2 regions of the Enterococcus sp. DIV0800 genome follow, and region 1 is predicted to be linked to the other one. Evidence: a T-box and tRNA genes for the amino acid it is inferred to sense, from the RefSeq annotation. Region 1 holds a T-box; the other holds one or more tRNA genes.
What was found. A T-box is a leader RNA that pairs with one kind of tRNA and senses whether it is charged. The one in region 1 lies ahead of IGI54_RS02535 (valine--tRNA ligase), so its partner is inferred to be a tRNA-Val.
Positions count from the first base shown of each region.

Region 2: it has a tRNA-Val gene. The T-box ahead of IGI54_RS02535 (valine--tRNA ligase) is inferred to sense a tRNA for this amino acid. The anticodon was not compared.

Region 1 is NZ_CP187898.1:541,122-552,610, forward strand. It holds gene IGI54_RS02520 (cysteine desulfurase family protein) at 51-1,193, shown strand; gene thiI (tRNA uracil 4-sulfurtransferase ThiI) at 1,436-2,644, shown strand; gene IGI54_RS02530 (redox-sensing transcriptional repressor Rex) at 2,784-3,419, shown strand; T-box leader at 3,462-3,674, shown strand; gene IGI54_RS02535 (valine--tRNA ligase) at 3,896-6,535, shown strand; gene IGI54_RS02540 (bifunctional folylpolyglutamate synthase/dihydrofolate synthase) at 6,737-8,068, shown strand; gene IGI54_RS02545 (HAD family hydrolase) at 8,055-8,714, shown strand; gene radC (RadC family protein) at 8,764-9,453, shown strand; gene IGI54_RS02555 (cold-shock protein) at 9,605-9,805, shown strand; gene IGI54_RS02560 (TetR/AcrR family transcriptional regulator) at 9,866-10,366, opposite strand; gene rnjA (ribonuclease J1) at 10,612-11,489, opposite strand, start outside.
Region 2 is NZ_CP187898.1:2,443,688-2,455,176, forward strand. It holds gene IGI54_RS11755 (ABC transporter ATP-binding protein) at 1-377, shown strand, start outside; gene IGI54_RS11760 (biotin--[acetyl-CoA-carboxylase] ligase) at 612-1,565, shown strand; gene gor (glutathione-disulfide reductase) at 1,802-3,151, opposite strand; gene IGI54_RS11770 (peptidase U32 family protein) at 3,407-4,648, opposite strand; gene IGI54_RS11775 (peptidase U32 family protein) at 4,676-5,590, opposite strand; gene IGI54_RS11780 (ATP-dependent Clp protease ATP-binding subunit) at 5,950-8,448, opposite strand; gene IGI54_RS11785 (CtsR family transcriptional regulator) at 8,454-8,921, opposite strand; tRNA gene IGI54_RS11790 (tRNA-Pro) at 9,040-9,113, opposite strand; tRNA gene IGI54_RS11795 (tRNA-Arg) at 9,131-9,204, opposite strand; tRNA gene IGI54_RS11800 (tRNA-Leu) at 9,217-9,302, opposite strand; tRNA gene IGI54_RS11805 (tRNA-Gly) at 9,326-9,397, opposite strand; tRNA gene IGI54_RS11810 (tRNA-Thr) at 9,403-9,475, opposite strand; tRNA gene IGI54_RS11815 (tRNA-Leu) at 9,495-9,576, opposite strand; tRNA gene IGI54_RS11820 (tRNA-Lys) at 9,586-9,658, opposite strand; tRNA gene IGI54_RS11825 (tRNA-Val) at 9,663-9,735, opposite strand; rRNA gene rrf (5S ribosomal RNA) at 9,744-9,859, opposite strand; rRNA gene IGI54_RS11835 (23S ribosomal RNA) at 9,932-11,489, opposite strand, start outside.

The DNA of each region.
Region 1 (11,489 bases):
TCCAATATACCCGCTATAATAGGAAAGAATTTTTGAAGGAAGGTCAGAGAATGATTTATTTTGATAATAGTGCAACAACTGCGATTTATCCGTTAGCACTTGATACATATGTTAAAACTAGCCAACGTATTATCGGCAACCCCTCTAGTCTTCATGATTTAGGGACACAAGCGAATCGTTTGCTGCAACAAGCTCGCAAGCAAATCGCCGAGCTTTTAGAGGTACAAGCCAATGAGATTTTCTTTACCAGTGGTGGTACGGAAGGCGATAATTGGGTCTTGAAAGGCACTGCTATCACAAAACGTGAATATGGCAATCATATTATTATTTCTAGCGTTGAACATCCAGCGGTCAGCCGCACGGCCAATCAATTGAAAGAACTGGGATTTGAAGTAAGTATTGCTCCAGTTGATAAGAGAGGCTTTGTAAAAATCGAGGAACTAGCTGCGTTGATTCGTCCAGAAACGATTCTTGTTTCCGTGATGGGTGTCAACAATGAAATGGGAGCAATCCAGCCGATTGAAGCAATTAGTGAGGTTTTAGCGGACTATCCGACGATTCATTTTCATGTGGATGCGGTCCAAGCAATCGGAAAAGTTGATCAAGCGCAATGGTTAACTCCACGGGTGGACTTCGCAACTTTCTCAGCCCATAAATTTCATGGCCCTCGAGGAGTCGGGTTTATTTATTGGAAAGCTGGAAAAAAATTAGCACCACTTTTAAATGGTGGTGGACAAGAAAGCGGTCAACGAGCTACGACCGAAAATGTGCCGGGAATCGTTGCCATGAGCCGCGCTTTACGGATGCATTTAGAAAAACAAGCCGAACGTCCAAATCATACAAAGATTATCCGTCAGTATTTGAAAGAAGCTTTAGCTGGTTATGATAAGGTGACGATTTTTTCAGGTGACGAGAACTTTGCGCCGCATATTTTGACTTTCGGAATCAAAGCTATTCGCGGTGAGGTTTTAGTCCATGCCTTGGAAGAAAAACAAATTTTTGTTTCGACAACCAGTGCCTGCTCGAGCCGTAAAAAAGTTGATAGTTCGACTTTGCATGCGATGAATGTGCCTCATGATGTAGCGACAACGGCCGTTCGTGTCAGCTTAGACGAAGCCAATACGATGGCGGAGGCCGAACAATTCATGGTCGTCTTCAACCATCTGTATGATAAATTTTCAAAAATTAATTAGGGAATGCCATACGGCTTGAAAATCGAACTTATTTTTCCGAACTTGGAAAAATAAATACAATAATACGAAAAAGGATTTCAGTTCAGCTTTTCGCAGAATCAATTTTAAGTAGCTCCCAACAAGGGCTCTAAGAGCGATAATCGAAGAGAGCAGTATAGCTGAATGATATACGGCTTGAGAATAAAACTTATTTTTCCAAACTTGGAAAAATAAATACAATAATACGAAAAAGGAGAATCATCTTGCAATATACTGAAATTATGGTGCGTTATGGCGAATTGTCGACGAAGGGCAAAAATCGTCGCAGCTTCATTATGCAGCTGGCGCAAAATGTTCGCGGAGCACTAATGGAATTTCCTAGCTTGAAAATTCACGCAGATCGCGATCGGATGCATATCTTATTAAATGGTGAAGACAGCAGTTTGGTGCTGCCAAAATTAAAAAAAGTTTTTGGTATTCAAACTTTTTCACCCAGCATTCAAGTAGAAAAAAATCTTGAAGCATTAAAACAAATGACTCAACAAATTATGGAAGAAATCTACACAGGTAAAGAAACCTTCAAGATTACCGCCAAACGCAGCGACCATGATTTTGAATTAGATAGCCATGGCTTGCAACAATATTTAGGCGATGCAGTAATGGATGTTTGTCCAGAAATCAAGGCTCAAATGAAACGGCCAGATATCAATTTACGGGTTGAGGTTCGCCGCGACAGTGCTTATCTATCTTATGAGACGCTCAAAGGGGCTGGCGGGTTGCCTGTAGGTACGAGTGGTAAAGGAATGCTGATGCTTTCTGGTGGGATCGATTCACCGGTAGCAGGTTATTTAGCGATGAAACGAGGCGTTGAGATTGAAGCCGTTCATTTTGCTAGTCCACCTTACACAAGTGAGCAAGCCTTGCAAAAAGCCAAAGATTTAACTGAAAAGTTAACACCATACGTTGGGGGCATCCAATTTATCGAAGTACCATTTACTGAGATTCAAGAAGAAATCAAGAAACGCAGTCCTCAAGGCTATTGGATGACGCTGACTCGTCGGATGATGCTGCGTTTGACAGATGCGATTCGGGAAAGGCGTCACGGGTTGGTGATCATCAACGGTGAATCACTTGGGCAAGTGGCGTCTCAAACGCTTCATAGCATGGTAGCGATCAATGAAGTGACTACGACGCCGATTATTCGACCAGTCGTAACGATGGATAAGACGGAGATCATCGAGCTGGCTGAAAAGATTGACACATTTGAATTAGCGATTCAGCCCTTTGAAGATTGTTGTACGATTTTTGCACCGCCGCAACCAAAGACGCGTCCTAATTTGGAAAAAGTTCTAGAGTTGGAAGAACGGTTTGATATTGAAGGCATGATGGCTCGTTGCTTAGCGGGGCTGAAAATTGAAGAAATTACACCGCAGCAAAGCGAAAAAACGGAAGAGTTTGCTGACTTATTATAATTAAAAAAGAGCAAGAAATCGAAATTGATTTCTTGCTCTTTTGCAACATTTGGCGCTTTTTTTTTTGACAAAGGATTGTTAAACAAAAACATTCATGCTAAAATTATTTATGTGAAACTTTTAACAAAGGAGCGTCATTATGGACCGCATAATTGAAAAACCCGTTCTCTCAAAAGCAACGACGAAACGTCTTTCATTGTATTTGCGCTGCTTAAAAAATTTAGAAAAAAATGGTGTCAATCGCGTGAAGTCTTCTGAGCTTAGCAAAATGACCCAAGTTGGTTCGGCGACGATTCGCCGTGATTTCTCACATTTTGGCGAGCTAGGACGCAGTGGGTATGGCTATGATGTCAATGACTTAATCAAAGTTTTTAGCGACATGTTGGAGACGAAAGAAGAAAAACGAATTGCCTTAATCGGCTGTGGAAATTTGGGCCAAGCCTTGCTGAATAATAATTTTAGACGGAATGAGAATTTAAATATTGTCTGCGCTTTTGATAATGATCCGGAGAAAGTCGGCACAGAGATTTGCGGCTATCCAATTTATTCTATTGAAGAGTTAAGCGAGGTCTTAGAAGAAAAGCAAATTACGGTGGCGATCTCGACGGTTCCTAGCCAGTTTGCTCAAGGTGCCATCGATCAAGTGGTGGCGAGTGGTATTACGGCTATTTTAAACTTTGCCCCTGATCCCTTGAAGGTCCCAGAAAATGTGCATGTTCACTATATCGATTTAACTTCGGAATTGCAGACCTTGATTTATTTTGATGGTCAATAAGCTCGCTAAGGCTTTACAAGTTTTCAAGTTCATTGTAGAATGATTCATACGATGATCAAGAAGAGTATGTAAGCTCAAATGTTTTAGAGAGAAAATGATCTGCTGCAACATTTTCACTTTGACTTACAGAAGGTAGCTTGGGAGTTTGCGTTTTGAAATCAGTAGGAACGCACGGCACATGACCGTTAACACATGCTTGAGCGGCAGAAAATTTTTCTGCAATTTAGGTGGTACCGCGTAATTTACGTCCTAAAACACATTTGTGTTTTAGGACTTTTTTTTGCGAGTGAGGCTTTTTGCAGTTCATCTAGCTTAAAATCGACATCCATGTTTGATTCAATACGGCGTGTCTGCAGTCTAGCCTCATCGTATGCGTTCGAAGATAAAGAATTTTTTTTGAGATAGCTGTCAGCCCAACTTTATCCGCAAACGAACCGAGCCAAAACTTTTATCAATCAATTTTAGGAGGAACAGTTATGACTGAAAATTTACCAACAAAATTCAATCCGCAAGAAGTTGAAGCGGGTCGTTACCAAAAATGGTTAGATCAAGATTTATTCAAGCCGTCAGAAGATAAACAGGCGAAACCTTACTCGATCGTGATTCCGCCGCCAAATGTAACGGGAAAATTGCATTTAGGCCATGCATGGGATACGACTTTACAAGATATGATCATTCGCCAAAAACGGATGCAAGGCTTTGACACGTTATGGTTGCCGGGAATGGACCATGCCGGTATCGCAACTCAAGCAAAGGTAGAAGAAAAATTGCGGGAACAAGGGATTTCCCGTTATGATCTTGGTCGTGAAAAATTTGTCGATCAAGTTTGGGAATGGAAAGAAGAATATGCTGGACACATTCGTGAACAATGGGCGAAGCTAGGCTTATCACTGGATTATAGCCGTGAACGTTTTACTCTGGATGATGGGTTATCAGATGCGGTTCGTAAGGTTTTCGTTTCTTTATATGAAAAGGACTTAATTTACCGCGGCGAATATATTATTAACTGGGACCCGCAAGCAAAAACAGCCTTATCAGATATTGAAGTAATTCATAAAGACGTGGAAGGCGCCTTCTACCATGTTTCTTATCTATTAGCTGACGGCAGTGGTGTGCTAGAAATCGCAACGACGCGTCCGGAAACAATGCTAGGCGATACAGCAATCGCGGTTCATCCAGAAGATGATCGCTATAAAGATTTGATTGGTAAAAAAGCGATTTTGCCATTGTTGGACAAAGAAATCCCAATCATCGCTGATAGTTACGTGGATCGTGAATTTGGGACGGGTGCCGTGAAAATTACACCGGCTCATGACCCTAATGACTTTGAGGTGGGTAATCGTCATGACTTACCGCGAGTAAATGTAATGAATCCAGATGGCACCATGAATGAACTGGCTGGCAAATATGCTGGGATGGATCGTTTCGCAGCTCGTAAGGCGATCGTCGCTGATTTGAAAGAGATCGGTCGTTTGATTAAAGTCGAAAAAATGGTTCACAGTGTCGGACATTCAGAGCGAACAGGTGTCGTTGTGGAACCGCGCTTATCAACCCAATGGTTTGTTAAGATGGCACCTCTTGCTGATCAAGCGGTGAAAAATCAAGCAACAGACAATGCGGTAGAATTTTTCCCACCACGCTTCAACAGTACCTTTATGACTTGGATGGAAAACGTTCATGATTGGGTAATCTCTCGTCAATTATGGTGGGGTCATCGGATCCCTGCTTGGTATCACAAAGAAACCGGTGAAATGTATGTAGGTATGGATGCTCCTGCCGACAGCGAAAATTGGGAACAAGATCCAGATGTTTTGGATACGTGGTTTAGCTCTGCTTTATGGCCTTTCTCTACGATGGGGTGGCCAGATGAAGACAGTGAAGATTATAAGCGCTACTTCCCAACTAGCACGTTAGTCACTGGCTACGATATTATTTTCTTCTGGGTCAGCCGCATGATCTTCCAAAGTTTGGAGTTCACGGACGAACGACCATTTAAAAATGTGCTGATCCACGGGTTGATTCGTGATGAACAAGGCCGTAAAATGAGTAAATCTTTGGGCAACGGAATTGATCCAATGGATGTCATCGAAAAATATGGTGCAGATGCCTTACGCTGGTTCTTATCCACTGGTTCTGCACCAGGTCAAGATGTGCGCTTCAGTTATGAAAAAATGGACGCTGCCTGGAACTTTATCAATAAAATCTGGAACGCCTCTCGTTTCGTGATTATGAACGTGGAGGATTTCACGTCAGAAGACATTGATTTCTCTGGTGAGAAGACGGTTGCCGATCGTTGGATTCTGACTCGCTTGAATGAAACGATTGAAAAAGTGACGAGTCTTTTTGACCAATTTGAATTTGGCGAAGCCGGACGTCAATTGTATAACTTCATGTGGGATGATTTCTGTGACTGGTATATCGAGATGAGTAAAGAAATTCTTTACGGTGAAGACGAAGCGGCTAAGAAAACCAACAAGAGTATCTTAGTCCATGTCTTGGATCAAACATTACGCCTATTGCATCCAATCATGCCATTTGTGACGGAAGAAATTTGGGCGAAACTACCACATACCGGCGAATCATTAGTCGTCGCTGATTATCCGGTGGTTCAACCGGAGAACAACGATGAGACCGCCGCGAAGGGCATGGAAGTCTTGAAGGAATTAATCCGCTCGGTTCGGAATATTCGGGCTGAAGTGAATACACCGCTTTCAAAACCAATCACTTTGTTGATCAAAACTAGTGACCCTAAGGTTGAAGCGTTCTTAATCGAAAATACAAGCTATATCGAGCGTTTCTGTAATCCAGAAGAGTTGACTATTGCTAGCGATATTACTGCGCCTGATTTAGCGATGTCAGCCGTTTTAACCGGAGCTGAAATTTATCTGCCACTGGCTGGCTTGATCAATATCGAAGAAGAAATCAAACGTCTGGAAAAAGAATTAGCTAAATGGACTGGCGAAGTCAAACGAGTTCAAGGAAAATTAGCCAATGAACGATTTGTTGCCAACGCGCCTGAAGCGGTCGTTGATGAAGAACGGGCGAAAGAAAAAGATTATTTAGAAAAACAAGCGGCCGTACAAGATCGGATCGAAAGCTTGCGTACGATTTCATAATATTTTCTTGAGGCCGTGATAGAAGTGGTTAGCTTCAAGCAAGAAACTATTACTGGAACGCCGTTTACTCGTAAACAGAGCCTGTGACAAGATTTTTGTCACAGGCTCTGCTTTTTTGCGCGAGACAATCTTTCTCAGATAAATTTTGCTATACTAGAGAGGCAAGAGAACGAATAGAAATATAAAAAAGTTGAAGAATAAATGAGGCGAGAAATCTTGACGATAAAAGAAGCGATTGCTTGGATTCACAGCCGCCAAAAATTTGGCTCAAGACCAGGGCTGGAACGTGTGCAAGCATTATTAAACAAAGTAGACAATCCTGAAAAAAAGGTTCCCGTGATCCATATTGCCGGAACCAACGGTAAAGGTTCTACCGTGGCCTATTTACGCAGTTTGTTAATTGAAGCAGGAGTGACGGTAGGGAGCTTTACTTCCCCCTATATCGAAGAGTTTAACGAACGAATCGCGATCGACGCGAAGCCAATCAGTGATCAGGATTTGATTCAGTTGGTGGAAAAATTCCAACCTTTAGTGGAAGAATTGGATCAGCAGCCAGAAATCAATGGCATCACTGAATTTGAAATTTTAACGGCTATGATGTTGGATTATTTTTTGACTAAAGAAGTAGACGTAGCGGTGGTGGAAGTCGGCTTAGGCGGCTTATTAGATTCAACCAACATTGTGGAGCCAATGTTGACGGCAATCACGACGATCGGCTATGATCATATGGACATTTTAGGGGATACGTTAAATGAGATCGCCTTTCAAAAAGCGGGCATTATCAAAAAGAATATTCCTGTTGTGACTGGTAAAATTAATAAAGGACCACTAATTGAGATTACTGAAAAAGCCGCAGCGGAAACAGCTCGGATGTATCGCTATGGCAAAGAATATACCGTCAACTATTTACACCCTGATCCAACGTGGGGAGAACTATTTACCTTTAACGACCAAGCGGGTAAGCTTTCTTCGTTGAAAGTCCCACTTTTAGGACGTCATCAAGTAGAAAATGCGGGAGTCGCTATCGAGCTGTTCCGCTTGTATTGTGAACAACAGCGGCTACCTTTTGACGAGAAAACGGTTCAAAAAGGCTTAGCCAATGCTCAATGGCCGGCTCGGATGGAGAAGGTCAGCGATGAGCCATTGATCGTAATGGATGGTGCTCACAACAGCCACGCTATGAAGCGTTTAGTAGAAAATGTTAAAAAAGAATTTCGTAATTACAATGTCAAAGTGCTGTTTTCAGCCTTAGAGACAAAAGATATTGATCAAATGCTGGCGTTGTTACAAGAAATTCCCAATGTACGGATTTATTTAACCACCTTTGAATATCCTAAGGCAATGGATCTCGCCCGCTATGATGATCGGGAAAACAATCAGTTTAGCGTCGTTTCACTATGGCAATTTGGGTTGGGGGAATTGTTGGAGGATATGGCAGAGGATGATTTACTTTTAATTACAGGATCGTTGTACTTCGTCTCTGAAGTACGTCAATTATTATTAAATATAGGAGGAAGCGATGAAAAAAACTAAGGGAATTATTTTTGACATGGATGGGTTGTTGTTTGATACAGAGTCGATTTATCAGGACGCGAATTTAATAGTAGCTGAAAAATATGACATCCCCTTCACTAAAGAGACCTACAAGCGTTTCATTGGGATCTCGGACGAAGAAGTCTGGGCAGCGCTCCATGAAATGTATGCGGACCACGGTGAAGCGACGGTTCAAAAATTCATCGATGAAAGCTGGGGGCTGGCTCATGACCGCTTCGAAACAGGCGAGGTTGATTTGAAGCCAGGCGTTCACGAGTTATTAACCTATTTGGAAGAAAAGAATATCCCGCGTGTGTTGGCCTCTAGCAATGTGCGACCAGTCATTGAAATATTATTGGAGCATGCTGGCATTCGCGACAAATTTTCTGATATCGTCTCAGCCGAAGATGTAAAGTTTGCGAAACCTGATCCAGAAATTTTTGTGATCGCTGCAGATCGCTTGGGGATTAATCCGGCAGACGGCCTAGTCTTAGAGGACTCTAAAAATGGGATTCTAGCAGCAGAAGGTGCGGGGGTACCAGTGGTGATGGTTCCGGATATTGTTGCGCCAACTAGCGAATTAGAAGCAAAGACAGTAGCGGTACTACCCACCTTACACCAGGTGATTGACTTTTTAGAAGCATAACGTTGACTCCTTTGCGTACTTTAAAGAAAAGTAGGTAAAGGAGTTTTTTATGGAAAAAAGTTTATTGTTGCAAGAGCTACCGGAAAGTTCCTGGCCGCGGGAACGTCTGTTGCGAACTGGTGAAAAACATTTATCGGACCAAGAATTATTGGCGATTATTTTACGGAACGGCTCGCGTCAGCAAAATGTTATGGAATTAGCCGGAACAATCTTACGAACCTTTCCAAGCTTATATGAATTAAAACAAGCGACCGTGCAAGAGTTACAGCAATTCAAGGGAATTGGCGAGACACGAGCGATCGAATTAAAAGCGATGATGGAATTTGGCTACCGAATCAATTGTGCACTGCAGCCAAAAATGGGAAGGGTTCAGTCGAGTCTTTCATTAGGGCAGCAGTTGATTAGTGAGTTGAAGGATTATCAGCAAGAGCATCTGGTCGCTTTTTTTCTCAATACCAAAAATGAGATCATTTCGCAAAAAACACTTTTTATCGGTTCGCTAAATCAAAGTATCGCTCATCCACGAGAAATTTTTCGTGAAGCAGTGCGAATCAGCGCGGCTCGAGTAGTTTTAGGTCATAATCATCCTTCAGGAAATCCAGTCCCTTCGCAAAATGATTTAGAGTTTACAGAACGGATGAGGGAGTGTGGTGAGATGATGGGAATCGAATTATTGGACCATATTATCACCGGAGAAACCAAATATTTCAGTTTGCGTGAAGAAAAGTACTTAAAGTAGAGATTGAAAACCCTTGCGCAGAGAATAACACCAATGTTAAAATATTAGTGTAATTTTGTTTTAGATACGAGTTGGTATATAGACGATGCCCTTTTCGTAGGCTGGCAATGTTACAATCAATAAGTGCTAAAGCACGAGGAGGATTTTATTCATGGAAAACGGAACAGTAAAATGGTTTAACGCAGAAAAAGGTTTTGGCTTCATCACTCGCGAAGATGGCAGCGATGTATTCGTACATTTCTCAGCAATCCAAGGCGACGGCTTCAAAACATTAGAAGAAGGACAAGCAGTAACTTTCGATGTTGAAGAAAGCGATCGCGGACCTCAAGCAACTAACGTTAATAAGCAATAATATGACAAAGCCTTAGAGAAAATTCTCTAAGGCTTTTTTTGTTTATTTTATTTTTGAGTTTTAGCTAAGGAAGCTTTGAAAAAATAAATCTTCCTCCAACGTTTCCGTGTGATTGGCATTGTTTACCGCCAAAGCAGCTTTTCCGATACAATACTGCCAAAAGAAATCAAAAGCATGAGGATGCTCTTTTTCTGCGCAGATGGTTGTAAAGAAAGTATAGGTTACTTCTTTAACGGCTTGGATCGTTTCAGAATCCTGTAAGAAAAAGCGGTAAAACTCTTCGGGGTAGTCCGTCGCGTAATTCACGATGGTGGCGGACAATGCTCGTAGATTTTTAGGGTCTTGATCGTCTAAAAAATCCGTGTACTTCACTAAGATACGATTTTTTAGTACCGCCTTCAATTCAGCCAAATTCTCAAACTCACGATAGATTGGCTGTGTCGAGCAGGAGATGTGCTGAGCGATATTACGAGCGTGAAATTTCTTAAAGCCCTCATTGAGAATCAGCTGATAGGCGCCGTCAATGATGTGGCTCCGATGAACGCGTTGTGTTCTTACCATTGTTAATCTTCCTTTATCTTGATTTGAATTGTTTTTAAAATAACTAGTGATAGTTAATGCGCCTTTTTATCTAACTTTCATTGTGCAAATAAAAAATCAATTTGTCAATCAAATTTAACGTGTTTATAAGAAAAAAATAATTGATTTTGCGTAAAAAGGACGGTTAGATAAGAATTAAAAGAGAAACCTTATCAGTCAATCAAAATAAAAAAACACCTATCTGTAAAACAGATAAGTGCTTTCGATTAATTATCTGGAGTCATGATCATTGGCAGAATCATCGGATGGCGTTCTGTTTGATCAAATAAGAACGGTTGTAAGGCACCGACCATTGCATTTTTAAGCTTCGCTTCGTTGCAATTGCCTTCATTCAGCGCTTCTCGTAACGCATGGAATAAAATCCGTTGGCCTTCGTTGATCATTTCACCTGATTCACGCATATAAACGAATCCGCGGGATAAGATGTCTGGACCAGCTAAAATTTCTTTTTTCTCAATATCAACAGTCGCTACTGCCAAAACCAATCCTTCTTCCGAAAGAATTCGACGATCACGGAGAACGACATTGCCGATATCACCGATCCCGCTGCCGTCAACATAAACATCGGTCGCAGTGAAGTGACCGGCGCGGCGAGCGCTATCAGCTGTTAGGGCCAACATATCACCGTTTTCCATCAAGAAACAATTTTCTTCTGGGACACCGGTGTCTTGGGCCAAGCCAGTATGGATCTTCAGCATCCGGAATTCACCATGGATGGGAACAAAATATTTTGGTTTCATTAAGCGCAACATCAATTTTTGTTCTTGCTGACTACCGTGTCCGGAAGTATGGATATTGTTGACTTTTCCATGAATTACTTCGGCGCCGGCTTCGGACAGCAGATTGATCAAATGGTTGACGCTGGTCGTATTCCCAGGGATTGGTGAGCTTGAAAAGATCACCGTATCATCTGGTTGGATTTGAATCTGACGATGGGTCCCGTTAGCGATCCGGGAAAGAGCCGCCATAGGTTCACCTTGCGAGCCGGTACATAAAATCATAACTTCATTGGCTGGCAATTGATTCATTTCATGAGCATCGATAAAGGTCCCATCAGGTACAGTAATGTAGCCTAATTTTTGAC
Region 2 (11,489 bases), 580 kb from region 1:
ATCGATTAGATGCAGAGATTGGGTTGCTTTCCGGCGGTCAACGCCAAGCAATCACCTTATTAATGGCGACTTTACAACGGCCTGATCTGATTTTACTTGATGAGCACACGGCGGCACTAGATCCGAAAACCTCCTTGACCGTCATGGAGCTAACCGAGCGTTTGATTCGCGAACAAGCCTTGACCGCCTTCATGGTGACTCACAACATGGAAGACGCGATCCGTTACGGCAACCGGCTGATCATGCTGCATCAAGGTGAAATTGCGTTAGACCTGAAGCAATCTGAAAAACAAAACTTGACGGTACCAAAATTAATGGAACTGTTCCATCAAAACTCCGGCGTCGAACTTAAAGATGATGCCTTGCTGCTTAGTTAACATTAATCGCTAAGACGATCCTTCTTTCTTGGCAGGCTGCTTTTACGCAGCCTGTTTTTTTGTTACACTGAGCAAGAAAAGACTATTCAATTAAGAAAGACTTTCGCGAACCCGCTCAGCTTATTTCCGATAAAGCGAGTTTTCGAAGCCGGACATGGATGTACCTGCTATAAAGCGATTTATTCATGTAAAAAATTTATACATTCTTTATAAAGAATGTAAGGAGGTATCTCTTTGACCACCAAAGAAAAAGTGTTAGCCCACTTAAAACAAGCAGATCGGATTTTATCCGGCGAAGCTTTAGCCCAAGAGATCGGTGTTTCCCGCACAGCAATTTGGAAAGCTATCAAAGAATTAGAAAAAAAAGGTTATCAGATTCAGCATTTAGCCAATGGCTACCGTTACCAGCCCTCTGATATTTTGGACGCCAAAGAAATCCAAACTCAAATCCAGCAGCCTATCGAAGTAACCGTAGTAGAGACCTCTGCCTCTACCATGAAAGATGCTCAGCTAGCTGTGGTAGAAGGAAAAAAATCACCCTTACTGATAGTGGCGGATATGCAAGAAGCGCCACACGGACGTTTCAACCGGCCTTTTTTTGCCGCCAAGCAGCAAGGAATCTATATGAGTCTCTTGTTAGAACCGAACGAACAGTTGCAAGAACTACCGCAATATACCGTCTTAATGGCAGTGGCGGTCGCCGATGCGATCGACGAGCTGTTAGCGGTCGATAGTCAAATCAAATGGGTCAATGATATTTATTTGAACCAGAAAAAGGTTGCCGGCATTTTGTCTGAAGCGATGACCGATGTTGAAACCAATTCGTTAAAATATATCATCATCGGTATGGGCATCAACTTTTCCATTCCTCAAGCAAATTATCCTGAGGACTTACAAGCCAAAGCGACTTCGTTATTTCCCGACGGTAAAGCTTCTGCTACTAGAAACCAATTAATTATCAACATCTGGAATCGATTCTTTGCGCTGCTTAACGACCAGCAAACGGCCCTTGAAAGCTACCGGAAAAAATCCTTTGTACTAGGGAAAAAAATTACCTTCAAACGGAAGGATCAGAACTATATCGGAACGGCTGTAGCCATCACCGATACGGGGGAATTAGTCGTTGATCTTGGTACTGAACAAATGACCCTTTCTTCTGGCGAGATCAGTTTAAGCTCGATTCAATAACTAGGACTTTTCAACACAAAAAAAGCGTCTTGCCAACATTAGGCAAAACGCTTTTTTTAACTATGAAGAAATAGTTCGGTCTTATTGCTCAGCTGGCTCCTAATTAGGGAATCATTTTTCCAAAAACACGAAAAATGATTCTGATTGTCGTTACGCATACCATTTTTCTAATCTCAATAAAGCGAGAAGAAAAACTGGCAAAAAGCTGAGCGAGTCCGAGAAAGCCTTCCTTACTGTTAACGCATCGTAACGAATTCTTCACTGCCGGTCGGATGGATTGCGACGGTATCGTCGAAATCTTTTTTCGTTGCCCCCATTTTGATCGCAACCGCAAAACCTTGCAGCATTTCATCAACACCCACACCAATTGCATGAAGTCCGATGATTTTTTCTTCTTCGCCTAAGCAGACAAGTTTCATCTCACATTTTTGGCGATAATCACTTAAAGCAAAATACATCGGCGTGAAACGTGAACGGTAAACCTTGATCTGCTCCTTGCCGTGACGCTCGATCGCCTCTTCCTCTGAAATCCCAATCGTCGCGATTGTTGGGTGGGTAAAAATCACGGTCGGCACATTTTCATAGTCTAAAAATTCTTCTGATTTGCCATTGAAGACGCGCTCAGACAAACGACGACCCGCTGCGATCGCCACCGGCGTCAAATCAATCTTGCCGATTACATCGCCAACTGAATACACACCGTCACTAGTCGTGTTTTGGAATTTATCAACGATCACGAAGCCTTTTTCATTCAAGGTAACGGACGTATTTTCCAAACCAAGCTTATCGGTATTAGGCAAACGGCCACCGGCAAATAATACTTTATCGCCAGACAACGTATTGCCATTTTCAAAATAAACGGTGTAGGTGCCGTCAGCATTTTGCTTGATCTCTTTGGCTACGTGATGGTCATAGAGTTTCATGTGATTGTCACGATAAATTTCTACTAAATTTTCTGCAATCATTTTATCAAAGGTCCGCAAGGGATGATCGTAGCGAAACGCCCAATGAACTTGCGTGCCCATGCCTTGTAAGACGCCGCTTAATTCCGCCGCAATGTAGCCTGCACCTAAAACAACTACTTCTTTCGGTTGCTCCGTTAATTCAAAGAAGCCATTCGAATCAATCGCCAACTCACCGCCAGGGATCTTCATTTGACTTGGGCGACCACCCGTAGCGATCAGGATATGAGGCGCCGTATACTCTTCGCCATTCACCGTTACTACATGATCAGATTTAAAGGTCGCATAGCCTTCGATCCGTTCAACGTGATTGCTGTCTAATCCGCGATAATACGCGCCGTGTAAAAAGTCGATATATTTCTCACGACGGGCCACTAATTCGTTAAAATCAAATTTTTCAACCTCTGCTTGCACACCGTAACTAGGCGCATCCCGTTCGATCGTCTCTAACATCGTACTTGCTTGCCACATGACTTTTTTTGGCACACAGCCGACATTGACACACGTCCCGCCAATTTTATTCGCTTCAATCAATAATACTTTTGCCCCATGCATACCGGCCCGATTCGCTGACGCAATTCCGCCGCTACCGCCGCCGACAACAATGTAATCATATTCTTTCATTCATCTGCCCCCTCGTTTTTCCTGATAAAATCATTCTAATCTATTTCTTGCGAAAAAGACGTTTTTTTGCCTAGATCGTTAGAAAATAGGCTGTGACAGAAGTGTTCCGCTTCAAGAACAAAGTAGGGACTGTTCCCCATCAGCTCTGCTTATGTCTCACAACAATAAGTCGAAATTTCCGAAAAAGCTACGCCTGTAACGTCGTTTATTCGAAAGAAGGAGGTGCGACAAGACTTTTGTCACACCCCCACCTGTTTAATCTTTTTTCTTCCGGATCATATCTCCCGGTTTGACTGGCTGAGCCACTGGCATCGTCAAGACCATCATTGGGTTCGGTGCCCGATCGATAGATTCTCCTTCATCATTTTTCATTTCTGTAATAGTTTGTTCAAAATGATGGAAGTTCGGACCATAAAATTCGATCTCATCGCCGATGCTAAAATGATTCCGTTGGCGAACGGTCGCGATTCCGCTAGCTTCATCATAGCTCAAGACTTCACCGATGAATTTATAAACCGGAATCTTACGACGGGGACCGAATAATTGTTCATTTTCCGTCGGTACATTGTAGTAAAAACCGGACGCTAATTCACGTTGGGCGACTTTCCATAATTCATCGATCCATTCTTGTTTGCAGACATAATTTTCAGGATCGGCAATATAGCTGTCCACCGCCGCTTTATAAACATTCGAAACGGTTGAAACATAATGGATCGATTTCATCCGGCCTTCGATCTTCAAACTATCCACGCCGTTTTCGATCAAATCAGGAATGTGTTCGATCATAGACATGTCCACGGCACTCATGGAAAATTCTTCCGTCACATCGCCGTTCTCCGTCAATGAACGATGTTCGTTGGCAAAAGGCATATCGAATAACTCATATTTCCAACGACAAGATTGTGAACAACCACCACGATTGGCATCCCGCATCGACATGTGATTCGATAGCGTACAACGACCGGAATAAGAAATACACATTGCGCCATGAATAAAGGCTTCAATCTGAATATCCGTATTGCGACGAATTTCCGCTAATTCCTCCATCGAAACTTCCCGGGCCAAAACAACTCGTTCCAAGCCTTCATTTTGCCAAAATTTCAAGGTCTCTGCGTTGGTAGCCGAAGCTTGGGTCGATAAATGAATCTCTAAGCCCGGCGCTTCACTGGCACAGATTTCGATCAAAGCAGGATCGGAAATGATCACCGCTGAGATACCGATGTCACGTAATTTCTTGAAAAATTCGCCGGCACCAGCTTCGTTTCCTTCATGAGTCACCATGTTGGCCGCGACATATACTTTGGCGCCATACTGTTTCGCAAAAGCCACGCCCTCTTCCATTTCTTCAAAAGAAAAGTTGCCTGCCCGTGACCGCAGACCATAGGCATCTCCACCAATATAAACGGCATCCGCTCCATAATGGATCGCGGTTTTTAATTTTTCCAATGTCCCAGCTGGTGCTAACACTTCGGGACGTTTTAATTTTCTCTCTGTCATGCTGCTGCTCCTTGTTCCAATTTGATCCTATTTGATCGCGGTTGGATCTAAGTGATAAAACCCAGTATCCATGCCTCGTTCAACCGGATGGTATTTTTGAATTTCTTGCTGCGCACTGACTAGCGCTGCTTCGTTCCAAGTATTTGCCTCGACTGCGGCTTTCGCCGCCGCAAAAATCTTTGCGATCGCTACGAAATTTTCACCAGGTGTAAACAAACCATCCAATTTCCACGTTTGATACCCCGTTTGATTTAATTCCGCTACTTCATTAATCAGATTTAAATCATTGTCGGCAAAAATATGCGTGCCATGTTGATCTTCATAAATCGAATAATGCGTTTCCGCCTTCTTCGGCTCAGAGATAAATAAGCCCCGCTCTTTTGCCGCGCTTTCCTCTTGCTTCGTATAATTGAAATAATTATCTAGCAAAGGACGCTTTGATTGATGAATACACGTCGCCCCATAAACAAGAATTTCTACCGGAACATCTACGTGACCTTTTAGTTTTTTCATTTCTTCAAAAGGGACTTCTCGCGCTAAGACCGCTCCAACAGCGCCCTTTTTCTGCCAAAAATTGATTTGACGAGCATTCGTCACCAAGGTTTCAGCATCATAAATATAAGGCAAATCATATTCTTGCAACAAATAAATCACGCCCGTATCACCAACGACTACGTGATCTGGCTGTGCTTGTGCCAAAAAGGCTAAGTATTCAGGAATTTTTTTCATTTTTCCTGGATGCATAATGCCATTCAAAGCAATATTGACTTTCTTTCCTTGACTATGCGCCAAATGAATCAAGTCGATTTGCTCCTGACGAGAAAAAGAATGGGGCAGTCGCAATCCGAAATCCTCTTCTCCTATGTATAAAGTATCCACGCCGGCTGCCAATAAGGCTTCTGCTTGCGTCATTGATTCCGCCGTCGCAATTAATTCGATCATGGTACATCCTCCTAATTCAAAAAGTCCCACGGATACCCGCTGTCTTCAGTCCATTCAACGAAGCTATTAGTCTGAAGCCTGTCATTCGCCATAAAATAGCGCAGTATCTTTTTTAGACTTTCCCATACTATCACAGCTTTCCAAAGTTTCCAACTAAGCGTTAGCTGCTGTCACTTAAATTTTCTACTCAACTTCTAACACAACTAGTTCAAATTTAGGAATGCATTTTTCGAAACCCACAAAAAATGCATTTATCTCTCACCACGCATACGATTCCACTAGTCACGCTAAAGCGTGAAGTGGAACTCGCAAAAAAAAAGAGGAGGGGAAAATTCCCATCCTCTGATTGACTAAAGTGATTAAACTTTTTCTGGTATCTTTTCTTCTTTATGATTTTTGACCGTCAACGTGATCTTGCCTTTGCTGGCTCCAATCGTTACGGCATCACCTAATTGAATTTGACCAGACAATAAGGCTTCAGCTAAGCGGTCTTCGATTTCCTTTTGCAACGCTCGACGAATTGGACGTGCGCCATATTCAGGATCGAATCCAACTTTACCGATCACATCATAAGCAGCTGGTGTGATTTTTACTTTGATTTCATGTTCCTTCATTCGATCTAGGACAGAACGACTCATAATTTTTACGATCTCATGAATCTGTTCTTGGTCCAATGAATGGAAGACGACCGATTCATCGATTCGGTTAAGAAATTCTGGACGGAACGCTTTTTTCAATTCTTCCATGATCCGTTTTTCCATCGCTACGTGGTCTTTGGTAATATCCTTGACCGTGAAGCCGACATTTTTTTCTTCCCGAATCTCAGTCGCACCGATATTTGAGGTCATAATCAAAATCGTATTGCGGAAATCCACTTTCCGCCCTTTAGAATCTGTCAAATGACCGTCATCTAAAACTTGCAATAAGATATTAAAGACATCGGGATGCGCCTTTTCTACTTCATCCAACAGAATAACGGAGTAAGGCTTTTGACGAATTTTTTCTGTCAACTGTCCGCCTTCTTCATAGCCAACATAGCCCGGAGGTGAACCAATCAAACGACTCGTACTATATTTTTCCATGTACTCAGACATATCCACCCGAATCAATGCTTCCTCACTGCCAAACATTGCTTCAGCTAAAGCCTTCGCTAATTCTGTTTTACCGACACCAGTGGGACCTAAGAACATAAATGACCCAATCGGACGATTCGGATCTTTCAACCCACTGCGCGCCCGACGAATCGCACGAGAAATTGCTTGAACCGCTTCTTCTTGACCAACAACTCGTTTATGCAAGACATTTTCCAAGTCTAACAAACGTTGACTCTCTTTTTTCTCTAATTGTTGTAATGGCACCCCAGTCCACTGGGAAACTACTGCAGCTACATCTTCATCCGTGACTTGATCAAGATAACCATTTTCTTGTTTCGCTGCTTTAATTTTGGCCTGTTCAAGAATCTCTGCCTGTTGTTTTTCCTGTAACCGTAAACGAGCGGCAGCTTCAAAATCTTGATTTTGAATGGCCTTCTCTTTTTCAGAAACCAACTCAGCGACTTCTTCTTCCAGTTCAGAAAGTTCAGATACTTCATCGGTGGAATCCAACCGAACCTTTGCGGAAGACTCATCCATCAAGTCAATTGCTTTATCCGGCAACTGACGAGAATTAATATAACGAACCGATAAGGATACCGCTGCATGTAACGCTTCATCGGTAATCTCAACACCGTGATGATCTTCATAACGTGGACGTAAGCCCTTCAAAATTTCTTCCGCTTCTTCCGGTGTAGGTTCTTCTACTTGTACCCGCGCGAAACGGCGTTCTAAAGCGGAATCTTTTTCTATATACTTTTGGTATTCATCTAAGGTCGTAGCTCCAATCGTTTGCAACTCACCACGAGCTAAGGCCGGTTTCAAAATGTTGGAAGCATCGATTGCGCCTTCAGCACCACCCGCTCCGATCAAGGTATGCAATTCATCAATGAACAAAATAATTTGTCCATCATGGTAAATTTCATCAATTACCTTTTTCAAACGATCTTCAAATTCACCGCGATATTTCGTTCCGGCCACTAACGCACCCATATCCAGCATCATCAGACGTTTTCCGCGCATATCCTCTGGCACATCACCAGAAATGATCCGCTGCGCTAAGCCTTCGACGATCGCCGTTTTACCAACACCAGGCTCACCTACTAAGACGGGATTATTTTTGGTACGACGACTTAAGATTTGAACGACCCGCCGAACTTCACTGTCTCGGCCAACCACTGGGTCAAGCCGTTTTTCACGAGCTAATTTAGTTAAATCCCGTGCTAAACCATCTAAGGTTGGCGTTCCTTGAGAATTACTTGGTGCTGGTTTAGCCGCCGCTTTACGCCGATTTCCTGCACCTTGATTGCCGTTTCCAGCTTCATTGACGCCCATTTTTTTCAATAATAATTGACGCATCTTAGGTAAGCTCAAACCAAGGTTCACTAAAATGTGCGACGCTAAGATTTCATCATCTCGCAGTAGTCCCAGTAAGATGTGTTCGGTTCCCACTAATTTCGCATTAAAACGCTTTGCTTCATCATCTGCAAAAATCAATATTTGTTTGGCTCTAGGAGAATATGGCAAGTAGCCGCCTTCAGGATAAGACTTGACTGATCCATATCCGGTCATGTGCTCAATTTCTTCACGAACATCATTTTCACTCGAACTCATTTGCCGCAATGTTTTACCAGCGATCCCTTGCTGCTCAATCACTAAAGCTAGCAGTAAATGTTCTGAGCCAACCGAGCGATGTTTAAAATACTTGGCCTCTTGCTGAGCAATGGCCAAAACTGCTTTTGCGCGTTCTGTATACAGCTGATCCATATCCCTCACTCCTTCTTCTCATAACTTAAACGTTCCAAGAATCCATGAAGAATTCTTGCACGCAACCTATTTTCAATTTGACTAATTCCAAGACTATTTTTAGAAACCGCACTTAACATTAAATTACCTTCATTTTCGGTAATGATTGCCTCTTCAAACAATTTTTGAATAATCCCAAAAGCATTCGCCTCAGAAATTTCATTACCAAATGAATCCATTAACTGTTCCAAAAAGTAATGTTGATCGGAAATCTTCACTTTACTGATTCGAATATAGCCGCCACCGCCGCGTTTACTCTCCACCAAATAGCCCCGTTGAAAAGTAAAACGTGTATTGATGACATAATTTATCTGAGAAGGGACACAATTAAATAGTTGCGCCATTTCAGCTCGACGAATTTCGATTATTTCACTATTTTCTAAAATATTTTTCAAGTAAGATTCGATCAAATCAGAGGTATTTCTACTCATAATATCGCCTCCTATTGACTATTCCTGACCATAATTATATCGAATTTAGCGTCTGAAATAAAGGAGAATGACTTTCTTTAATTTTGGGTAAAAAAAAAGAAGGCTTTCACCTTCAATTTAATCGGGAAGACAGGATTCGAACCTGCGACACCTTGGTCCCAAACCAAGTACTCTACCAAGCTGAGCTACTTCCCGGAAAATAAAAAAAACGATGCACCCGAGAGGACTCGAACCTCTAACCCCTTGATTCGTAGTCAAGTACTCTATCCAATTGAGCTACGGGTGCTTATTTTGTTAATGCCGAGGACCGGAATCGAACCGGTACGGTGATCACTCACCGCAGGATTTTAAGTCCTGTGCGTCTGCCAGTTCCGCCACCCCGGCGTGCTTCCCCTGGTCTTCAGGAAAGCGGAAAACGGGGTTCGAACCCGCGACCCCCACCTTGGCAAGGTGGTGCTCTACCACTGAGCTATTTCCGCGTCGATGCCGGCTAAAGGATTTGAACCCTCGACCCTCTGATTACAAATCAGATGCTCTACCAACTGAGCTAAGCCGGCAACTACAAAAAAAATAAAATGCGGGTGAAGGGACTTGAACCCCCACGCCGTAAGGCGCTAGATCCTAAATCTAGTGCGTCTGCCAATTCCGCCACACCCGCATATACTTATGAGCCGTACTGGGCTCGAACCAGTGACCCTCTGATTAAAAGTCAGATGCTCTACCAACTGAGCTAACGGCTCAAAATGGGGGTTAACGGGTTCGAACCGCTGACCCTCTGCTTGTAAGGCAGATGCTCTCCCAGCTGAGCTAAACCCCCATAAATTCGCGTGGCGACGTCCTAATCTCACAAGGGGCAACCCCTCACTACAATCGGCGCTAAGAAGCTTAACTTCTGTGTTCGACATGGGAACAGGTGTATCCTTCCCGCTATCGCCACCACACTATTTGTTTGAGTAAACTTCGTTCACTCAAAACTGGATCAGAAACGTTTTTAAACAACCTTGAATCAATTTTTGGTTAAGTCCTCGATCGATTAGTATCAGTCCGCTCCGTACATCACTGCACTTCCACTCCTGACCTATCTACCTGATCATCTCTCAGGGATCTTACTTTCTTAAAGAAATGGGAAATCTCATCTTGAGGTGGGCTTCACACTTAGATGCTTTCAGCGTTTATCCCTTCCCTACATAGCTACCCAGCGATGCCTCTGGCGAGACAACTGGTACACCAGCGGTAAGTCCATCCCGGTCCTCTCGTACTAAGGACAGATCCTCTCAAATTTCCAACGCCCGCGACGGATAGGGACCGAACTGTCTCACGACGTTCTGAACCCAGCTCGCGTGCCGCTTTAATGGGCGAACAGCCCAACCCTTGGGACCGACTACAGCCCCAGGATGCGACGAGCCGACATCGAGGTGCCAAACCTCCCCGTCGATGTGGACTCTTGGGGGAGATAAGCCTGTTATCCCCAGGGTAGCTTTTATCCGTTGAGCGATGGCCCTTCCATGCGGAACCACCGGATCACTAAGCCCGACTTTCGTCCCTGCTCGACTTGTAGGTCTCGCAGTCAAGCTCCCTTGTGCCTTTACACTCTGCGAATGATTTCCAACCATTCTGAGGGAACCTTTGGGCGCCTCCGTTACTCTTTAGGAGGCGACCGCCCCAGTCAAACTGCCCATCTGACACTGTCTCCCACCACGATTAGTGGTGCGGGTTAGAGTGGTCATAACACAGGGGTAGTATCCCACCAGCGCCTCTGTCGAAACTAGCGTCCCGACTTCTACGGCTCCTACCTATCCTGTACATGTGGTACAAACACTCAATATCAAACTGCAGTAAAGCTCCATGGGGTCTTTCCGTCCTGTCGCGGGTAACCTGCATCTTCACAGGTACTAAAATTTCACCGAGTCTCTCGTTGAGACAGTGCCCAAATCGTTACGCCTTTCGTGCGGGTCGGAACTTACCCGACAAGGAATTTCGCTACCTTAGGACCGTTATAGTTACGGCCGCCGTTTACTGGGGCTTCAATTCGTACCTTCGCTTACGCTAAGCACTCCTCTTAACCTTCCAGCACCGGGCAGGCGTCAGCCCCTATACGTCATCTTTCGATTTTGCAGAGACCTGTGTTTTTGATAAACAGTCGCTTGGGCCTATTCACTGCGGCTGATCGTTAGATCAGCACCCCTTCTCCCGAAGTTACGGGGTCATTTTGCCGAGTTCCTTAACGAGAGTTCTCTCGCTCACCTTAGGATTCTCTCCTCGACTACCTGTGTCGGTTTGCGGTACGGGCCATTGTTTTCTCACTAGAAGCTTTTCTCGGCAGTGTGACATCAGGAACTTCGGTACTATTATTTCCCTCCCCATCACAACTTGTCCTTAGAGAAGCAAGCATTTGACTCGCCTCAAGACTCATTGCTTGGACAGACATTTCCAATCGTCTGATTCCTTAGCCTCCTGCGTCCCTCCATTGCTCAAACAAAAACAACGGGTACAGGAATATCAACCTGTTATCCATCGCCTACGCCTTTCGGCCTCGGCTTAGGTCCCGACTAACCCTGGGCGGACGAGCCT